Regions from separate parts of the Pseudomonas sp. SG20052 genome, predicted to be linked through region 2. Evidence: riboswitches for the same ligand, from Rfam matches in the RefSeq annotation. Region 2 holds a riboswitch; the other holds the start of a gene.
The links. A riboswitch is a leader RNA that binds a small molecule or an ion and turns the genes downstream of it on or off. The one in region 2 is predicted to bind cobalamin.

Region 1 (4,387 bases), 1.0 Mb from region 2:
GGGTGATGGGCTCACGCTCTGTCGTAAACGCTGACCCTTGTAGGAGCGAGGCTTGCCCGCGAAGGTATCGGCACATCCAACATTGATGTTGCCTGTCCTACAGCCTTCGCGGGCAAGCCTCGCCCCTGCAGGGCGGCTATTTAGCGGCCGAAACGCGCCACACCTTGTTCCCCACATCATCGGCCACCAGCAAAGCGCCCTGCTGATCAATCACCACGCCTACGGGCCGACCCATGGCTTTTTCATCTTCGTTGAGGAAGCCTGTCAGTACATCAACCGGTTGGCCGGTCGGCTTGCCACCCGCGAACGGGACGAAAATCACTTTATAGCCACTGTGCGGCTTGCGATTCCAGGAGCCATGCTGGCCGATGAAGGCGCCTTCCTTGAATTGCGCGGGAAGTGTGTTGCCCTCGGCAAACGACAGGCCCAGCGATGCGGTATGTGGGCCGACCGCATAATCCGGGGCAATGGCCTTGGCCACCAGATCTGGGTTTTGCGGCTCGACGCGGATATCGACGTGCTGGCCGTAGTAGCTGAAGGGCCAGCCATAGAACCCGCCATCCTTCACCGACGTGATGTAGTCCGGCACCAGGTCGCTGCCGATTTCGTCGCGCTCATTGACCGCCGTCCACAGGGCGCCGGTCTGAGGTTCCCAGGCCAGGCCGTTCGGATTACGAATCCCCGAGGCGAAGATCCGGTGATTGCCGGTGGCGCGATCCACTTCCCAGATCGCCGCACGACCTTCCTCCTGATCCAGGCCGTTTTCGCCGACGTTGCTGTTGGAGCCGACGGTGACGTACAGCTTGCTCCCGTCCTTGCTGGCGATGACGTTTTTGGTCCAGTGGTGATTCAGCGTGCCGCCCGGCAGATCGACCACCTTGATCGGCTGCGACTTGATTGCGGTGTCGCCATTTTCATAATGAAAGCGCAGCAAGCGGTCGGTATCGGCGACATACAGGTCATTGCCGACCAGGGTCATGCCGAAGGGCGAATTGAGGTTTTCCAGGAACACCGTGCGGGTTTCGGCGATGCCGTCGTGGTCCTTGTCCCGCAGCAGCGTGATGCGGTTGGGGCTAGGGACGCCGGCGCCGGCACGGCCCATGACTTTGCCCATCACCCAGCCGCGAATGCCTTTGCCGTCATCGGGTTTGGGAGGGGCATTGGTTTCCGCCACCAATACATCGCCGTTGGGCAGCACGTAGAGCCAGCGCGGGTGATCGAGCCCTTCGGCAAATGCCGCTACCTGAGTGCCTGCCGCAGCGGTGGGTTTTGCACCCTCCGGCCAGCCGATCGCCGGGGCGATATTCACCGTCGGGATCAGGGTCTTGTTCGGCTCGGGCAGCTTGGGTGACGGGCCGGTGCCGTCGGAGACTTGCAGGCTGGAGGTTTCACCACAGGCGGCGAGCCCTCCGGCGAGCGCGATGACGAGAACGAGCTGAGGCTTGCGCATGCTGGACTTCCCTATGAATGCATTGACTTAGTCATAGAGAAGCTTAGACACACTATGGTTCAACCGGTCAGCCGCGGGCTTCCTTGAGCAGCACGGCGATGCCGGGGTGATAGTGACCGGCTTCGTTGCGCAACTTGCGATAGGCGTACGGGAAATACCAGGCCACGGCGCAGCTGTGTTCCTTTTGCAGGTCGTCGACCATGTCCTGGAGTTCTTCCGGGGTCGCGCTCTGTTGGGCCTTTTGTGGCGCAACGAACAGGCAGCCGAGTTTCAGGTCGCTGGCGTAGCTGATGCGTTTGGCGTCGCTGGTGATGTCCTGCAGCGCCTGGCTCAGGTTCAGGCTGTTGACCTTCGGCCAGCGTTGAGTGGCCTGAAGGTAGGCGCGTTCTTCGGCGGTGGCGATAAACAGGTCGGCGCGGCTGTTGCGTTCGCCTTCTTCGTTCTGTTTACGGGTCGGCGTTTGTTGCAGCGTGACCATTTCCGCCATCCAGGCCGCGGCGCAGAGCAGGCCAAGGTTGGCTTTCTCGTCGTACCAATAAGGCGTGTCGTTATCGCCGCGCACGGCGTTAAAGCGGTCGATACAGTCAAACCAGCGTTCCAGCACCGGTCGCAGGAATTCCAGCTTCGGATTACTGATGATCATGCCTTGCATGTCGCTCACCCTTGTAATTGTGTTGTTGGGTTTATGGCGCTTTGATATCACTGCTGGCAGTATGGCGCAAGATTGACGTCAGGTTATTGATGGGCGGCAGTCTATCGAGAATCCGTGCCCTGTCTTCAATTGACGCTCCCCCCCCAACCCTCTAACCTTCGCGGCTTGTTTCAGGTGCTCTGTGGCGAAGCCGACAGAGTGAAACAGGGAAGCCGGTGAGTGACTCTCTTCAAGCGACGAAGAGTCATGATCCCGGCGCTGCCCCCGCAACGGTAAATGAGTAAAGACTGCGTCTTGAGCCACTGTGTCGACTGTCGATATGGGAAGGCGCGCAGTCCGGCGCAAGCCGCTCATGAGCCCGGAGACCGGCCTGATTCATCCAACGGCATCACGGTGGGCGATGCCAGGCTTGTTGCCGTCTATTCTTGTGCCTGCCCGCCGTTATCCAGCCTCAACGGAGAGCTCCCCATGACTGATTCCCCTGATCGTGACGAACGCCACCTGGCGCGCATGCAGCGCAAAAAAGCGGTGATCGACGAACGCATCGCCAACTCCCCGAACGAATGCGGCCTGCTGCTGGTGCTGACCGGCAACGGCAAAGGCAAGAGCAGCTCGGCCTTCGGCATGCTTGCCCGGTCCATGGGCCACGGCATGCAGTGCGGCGTGGTGCAGTTCATCAAGGGCCGTAACAGCACTGGCGAAGAGCTGTTCTTCCGCCGCTTCCCGGAGCAGGTGCGTTTTCATGTGATGGGCGAGGGCTTCACTTGGGAAACCCAGGACCGCCAGCGTGACATCGCCGCCGCCGAGGCCGCATGGGCGGTGTCTCAGGAACTGCTGCGTGACCCGTCGATCGGTCTGGTGGTGCTGGATGAGTTGAACATCGCCCTCAAGCACGGCTACCTCGACCTCGATCAGGTTCTCAGTGATTTGCAGGCGCGTCCGCCGATGCAGCACGTGGTGGTCACCGGTCGCGGCGCCAAGCCAGAGATGATCGAACTGGCCGACACAGTCACCGAAATGGGCGTGATCAAGCACGCGTTCCAGGCCGGCATCAAAGCGCAAAAAGGCGTCGAGTTGTGAGCCGCACTTTATGAATAGTCATCGTCATTGCCCGGCGGTATTGATTGCCGCGCCGGCCTCCGGTCAGGGCAAGACCACCGTCACCGCCGCGCTGGCCCGTTTGCACCGCAATCAGGGGCGCAAGGTCCGCGTGTTCAAATGTGGCCCGGACTTTCTCGATCCGATGATTCTCGAACGCGCCAGCGGTGCGCCGGTGTATCAACTGGACATGTGGATGGTCGGCGAGCAGGAAAGTCGTCGTCTGTTATGGGAAGCGGCCGGGGAAGCCGACCTGATCCTGATAGAAGGCGTCATGGGCCTGTTCGACGGCACGCCGTCCAGCGCCGACCTGGCGCGGCACTTCGGTGTGCCGGTGCTCGGCGTGATCGACGGCACGGCCATGGCGCAGACCTTTGGTGCGTTGGCGTTGGGGCTGGCGAAGTATCAGCCGGACTTGCCGTTTGCCGGTGTACTGGCCAACCGCGTGGGCACGCTGCGTCATGCGCAATTGCTCGAAGGCAGCCTGACGGAAGGCTTGCGCTGGTACGGCGCCTTGTCGCGGGAAACCGGGATCGAATTGCCCAGTCGGCACCTCGGTCTGGTCCAGGCCAGCGAGTTGAATGATCTGGACCTGCGCCTCGATGCGGCGGCTGAATCGCTGGCCAGCAGTTGCGATGTGGCGCTGCCGCCTGCCGTGGAGTTCGCCGGGCCCGACGTGATCGCCGCCGAGCCTTTGCTTAAAGGCATCCGAATTGCCGTGGCCCGTGATGAAGCGTTTGCCTTCACCTACGGCGCGAGCCTGGACTTGCTGCGGGCCATGGGCGCCGAGTTGCTGTTCTTCTCGCCGATCCGCGATGCTGATCTACCGGAAGCTGACAGCCTTTATCTGCCGGGCGGTTATCCGGAACTGCACCATGTGGCGCTGTCACAGAACACCTCGATGCTCGACGCGATCCGCGCCCATCATGCCGCCTGCAAACCGTTGCTGGCCGAGTGCGGCGGGATGTTGTACCTGCTCGATTCGTTGACTGATGTCGAGGGTACTCGCGCCGAACTGGTGGGCTTGCTCAAAGGTGATGCGGTGATGCAAAAGCGTCTGGCCGCGCTGGCGTTGCAAGCGGTTGAGTTGCCGGAAGGTTCACTGCGTGGGCACACCTATCACCATTCCTTGACCAGCACCGAACTTGAGCCGATTGCCCGTGGACTCAGTCCGAACGGCGGGCGTG
Region 2 (4,387 bases):
ATACAGGTCGACCGACGCGTGATTCTGCACCTGCATCGGGTTGGCCAGGCGCACGCTCGGGTAGTTGTCCGGCAACTGCTGCGCCGCTTCGGCGAGCAGCGCCAGGCTGGAATCGCCGCTGCACAGGATCACCAGCTCGGCGGGGGTTTGTCCAAGGTCGGCAATGTTGTCATCCGACACGAAACCGCCGGGCTGGGTCCTGAGCAGGTGCATGGCTTAAACGCTGAGCGCGGCGCGCAATTGCGCTTCAAGCAGCGTGGCGTCCAGCTCCTGACCGATCAACACCAGACGCGTGTTGCGCGCTTCATCAATGCCCCACTGACGGTCGAAGTGCTTGTCGAAACGTGTGCCCACACCCTGAATCAGCAAGCGCATCGGTTTGTTCGGAATCGCCGCGAAACCTTTGACCCGCAGAATGCCGTGCTGGACCACCAGTTGGGTCAGCGCGTCCAGCAGCAGGCTTTCGTCGGCTTGGGGCAATTCGATGGAAATGGAGTCGAAGGCGTCGTGGTCGTGATCGTCTTCACCTTCGTGGTGGTGATCGTGATGGCTGTGACGGCTGTCGATGTGTTCTTCGGAACCGGCACCGAGACCGATCAGCACGTCCAGTGGCACGCGGCCGCTGCTGGCTTCGATGACTTTGACGGCCGGTGGCAGTTCTTCGGCGACTTCCAGGCGCACCCGGGCCAGATCTTCAGGGCTGATCAGGTCGGCCTTGTTGAGGATCACCAGGTCGGCGCTGGCCAGTTGGTCGGCGAACAGCTCGTGCAGCGGCGATTCGTGGTCCAGGTTCGGGTCGAGTTTGCGCTGGGCATCGACCCGATCCGGGAACGCGGCGAACGTGCCAGCGGCGACGGCCGGGCTGTCGACCACGGTGATGACCGCGTCAACGGTGCAAGCGCTGCGAATTTCCGGCCACTGGAAGGCTTGCACCAGCGGTTTTGGTAGGGCCAGGCCCGAGGTTTCGATGAGGATGTGGTCGAGATCGCCGCGACGGGCGACCAATTCGCGCATCACCGGGAAGAATTCTTCTTGAACGGTGCAGCACAGGCAGCCGTTGGCCAATTCGTAGACGCGGCCGTTGGCCTCTTCTTCGGTACAGCCGATGGAGCACTGCTTGAGGATTTCGCCATCGATGCCCAGCTCGCCGAACTCGTTGACGATCACCGCAATGCGGCGGCCCTGAGCGTTGTCGAGCATGTGCCGCAGCAAGGTGGTTTTGCCCGAGCCGAGGAAGCCGGTAACGATGGTGACGGGGAGTTTGGCCAGTGTTTTCATCGGATGCCCTTTGGCAAGGTGGCGGGCATACGGGACGACAATCGCTGCGACGGATGCGCGCGCGGAAGAGTTCGCCACCGGATCACCCCGCCCGGTTGTAGTGAGAATCTGTGTCGAGGCAGGTCTCCTGGCTGACGGTGTGCCGGTCGATGGACCTGGCATTCGCTGCGCCTTCCCGCGAACCCGTTGCACAGGGTTTGCAGTGGCGTGGCAGCGAACATCACCGTTCACAGTTGCGGGGGCAGCCGCGGCATCGACCGCGTTCCCTTCTTAGCTTCGGCAAATGCCGAAGAACCTCGAAAGCGCAAGGCTACGCATGGTGTGGGGGCGGGTCAATGTCTTGTGGCGCTCTCACCGGCGCCTTCGCGGGCAAGCCTTGCTCCTGCGGGACAGCGGTGCTTTTACAGGAGCGAGGCGTGCCCGCGAAGAATTCACCTGGCTATCGAATGAGAACCCATGCCAATTGACGTCAAACCCCCGCCCATGCTCTCCTACACGCCTTGTTACGGGTGCCCTTCACAGGGTGAAACGGGAAACCGGTGAATCATGTGCTTTACTCCAAGCCATGTCAGTCCGGTGCTGCCCCCGCAACGGTAAGCGAGCGAAGCGTCAGATCCACTGTGCCAGCAGTTCGGCATGGGAAGGTGATGCTTGCAGGTTCAGGCGCAAGCCTTGACCCCTCGTGAGCCCGGAGACCGGCCCGCAACACAAAGTGACCTTTACGTCACTGAATAACAAACCCGCGGTGGGCGGGCGCTGTTTGAACCTCTGCGCGCCCGACTCGCAGGGGTCTTCCATGCGCTCTATTCACCCGCTGACAGACCAGAGGGATGCGCCATGTCGATCATCAGCAGCACCGACCACAGCACCGCCAGCACCACCACAACCCTGAGCCAACGCCTGACCGCCGCCGTGTGTGCGTCGATCCTTGGCGCGTGCCTTGTGTATTTCGCTGGGTTCTCGCACATCGAAGCGGTGCACAATGCCGCGCACGACACCCGTCACAGCTCTGCCTTCCCGTGCCATTGAGACCTGCTGACATGATCAAGCGTATTGCGCAAACCGCAGGTTTCACAGGGCTGCTGGCCGCCCTGCTGCTGACCCTGCTGCAAAGTTTCTGGGTCTCGCCGCTGATTCTGCAGGCCGAAACCTACGAAAAATCCGAGCCGGCCGCTGTTGAAGTTCACGAACACGCTGCCGGTGCCGCCGCTCACACTCACGACGCCGAAGCCTGGGAGCCGGAAGACGGCTGGCAGCGCCTGCTGTCGACCACGGGCGGTAACCTGGTGGTCGCCGTCGGTTTCGCCCTGATGCTCGCGGGCCTCTACACCTTGCGTGCACCGACCAAAACCTCCCAGGGCCTGCTTTGGGGCCTGGCCGGTTACGCGACCTTCGTGCTGGCCCCGACCCTCGGCCTGCCGCCTGAACTGCCGGGCACTGCCGCGGCTGATCTGGCGCAACGGCAACTCTGGTGGATCAGTACAGCCGCCTCCACGGCGGTCGGCATCGCCTTGATCGTGTTCAGCCGTCACTGGCTGATGAAAATCCTTGGCGTGGCGATTCTCGCCGTTCCGCACGTGATCGGCGCGCCGCAACCGGAAGTGCACTCGATGCTCGCTCCGCAAGCGCTGGAAGCGCAGTTCAAAATCGCGTCGCAGCTGACCAACGTCGCGTTCTGGCTGGCCCTGGGCCTGATCAGCGCCTGGTTGTTCCGCCGCAAAAGCGATGGCCAATACCACGCATGATTGATCCCCGCACAGCGCCGACTTTAGTCGTCGGCCTGGGCTGCCAGCGCGGCTGCCCCGCCAGCACGCTGCGGGCGTTGATCGATCAGGCATTGCAGGCTCATCAAATCGGACTTCACCAGATCAAGGCCCTGGCCAGTATCGACCTGAAGCGTGATGAGCCTGGCCTGGTCGAGCTCGCCGAACAACTGGCGTTACCGCTGATGTATTTCAGCAGTAAGCAACTGGAAGGTTACAAACCGCAACTCAGCCATCATTCGGACATCGCGTTCGAACGCACCGGCTGCTACGGCGTGGCGGAAAGTGCCGCCCTGGCCCTCGCCGAACACTTGGCCCAGGCCCCGGCAAAACTGCTGATTTCGCGACAAAAATATGCCCAGGCCACCCTGGCATTGGCCTGCGTTGCGTAAGATCCCCGATAATCCCCGCCTTCGATCATGAGCAATCTTCATCTGAAGCCTTGCCCAAGCCCCTTTTCTGACAGACTCTTTATTCAAAGGAACGGACGATGACCGTCTACTTCATTGGCGCAGGTCCAGGTGACCCGGAACTGATCACCGTCAAAGGCCAGCGGCTGATTCGCAGTTGCCCGGTGATCATCTATGCGGGCTCTTTGGTGCCCGCCGCCGTGCTCGAAGGCCATGGTGCCGAACAGGTGGTCAACAGCGCCGAATTGCACCTGGAGCAAATCATCGAACTGATCAAGACCGCCCATGCCAACGGCCAGGATGTGGCGCGGGTGCATTCCGGTGATCCGAGTCTTTACGGAGCGATTGGCGAGCAGATTCGCTGTCTGCGTGAACTCGGGATTGCGTTTGAAATCATCCCGGGGGTCACGGCGACTGCCGCGTGTGCGGCGCTTTTGGGGGCTGAACTGACCCTGCCCGACATTTCACAGAGTGTGATTCTGACCCGCTACGCCGACAAAACCGTGATGCCGGCCGGTGAAGAACTGGGGAGCCTGGCCCAGCACGGGGCGACCATGGCGATTCATTTGGGGGTCAATCATCTGGAGAAGATCCTGGCGGAGTTGCTACCACATTACGGCGCCGACTGCCCGATTGCGGTGATTCACCGGGCGACCTGGCCGGATCAGGATTGGGTGGTGGGGACGATTGCGGACATTGCCGCGAAGGTTGAAGCCAAGGGATTTCGCCGCACGGCGTTGATTCTGGTGGGTCGGGTGTTGGGCAGTGATCAATTCAGCGAGTCGTCGCTGTACCGCGCCGGACATGCACATCTCTACAGGCCATAGGGTCCTCCCACATTGGATCTGCGGCGGAAACAGATTGGGTATCCAATGATAGCCCCCTGTGGGAGCGAGCCTGCTCGCGATGGGGCCAGTGAATTTCACCCATAAAAAA

Region 1: it holds a riboswitch for cobalamin, as region 2 does, so the genes downstream of both, cobO (cob(I)yrinic acid a,c-diamide adenosyltransferase) here and RHP74_RS17235 (CbtB-domain containing protein) in region 2, are expected to answer to the same signal.

Annotation. Positions count from the first base shown of each region.
Region 1 is NZ_CP134498.1:4,777,722-4,782,108, reverse strand. It holds gene RHP74_RS21945 (class I SAM-dependent methyltransferase) at 1-34, shown strand, start outside; gene RHP74_RS21940 (sorbosone dehydrogenase family protein) at 137-1,450, opposite strand; gene RHP74_RS21935 (hypothetical protein) at 1,518-2,102, opposite strand; cobalamin riboswitch at 2,258-2,491, shown strand; gene cobO (cob(I)yrinic acid a,c-diamide adenosyltransferase) at 2,571-3,182, shown strand; gene RHP74_RS21925 (cobyrinate a,c-diamide synthase) at 3,193-4,387, shown strand, end outside.
Region 2 is NZ_CP134498.1:3,766,699-3,771,085, forward strand. It holds gene cobN (cobaltochelatase subunit CobN) at 1-213, opposite strand, end outside; gene cobW (cobalamin biosynthesis protein CobW) at 217-1,278, opposite strand; cobalamin riboswitch at 1,378-1,592, opposite strand; cobalamin riboswitch at 1,769-1,997, shown strand; gene RHP74_RS17235 (CbtB-domain containing protein) at 2,116-2,307, shown strand; gene RHP74_RS17240 (CbtA family protein) at 2,319-3,023, shown strand; gene RHP74_RS17245 (cobalamin biosynthesis protein) at 3,020-3,433, shown strand; gene cobM (precorrin-4 C(11)-methyltransferase) at 3,532-4,278, shown strand.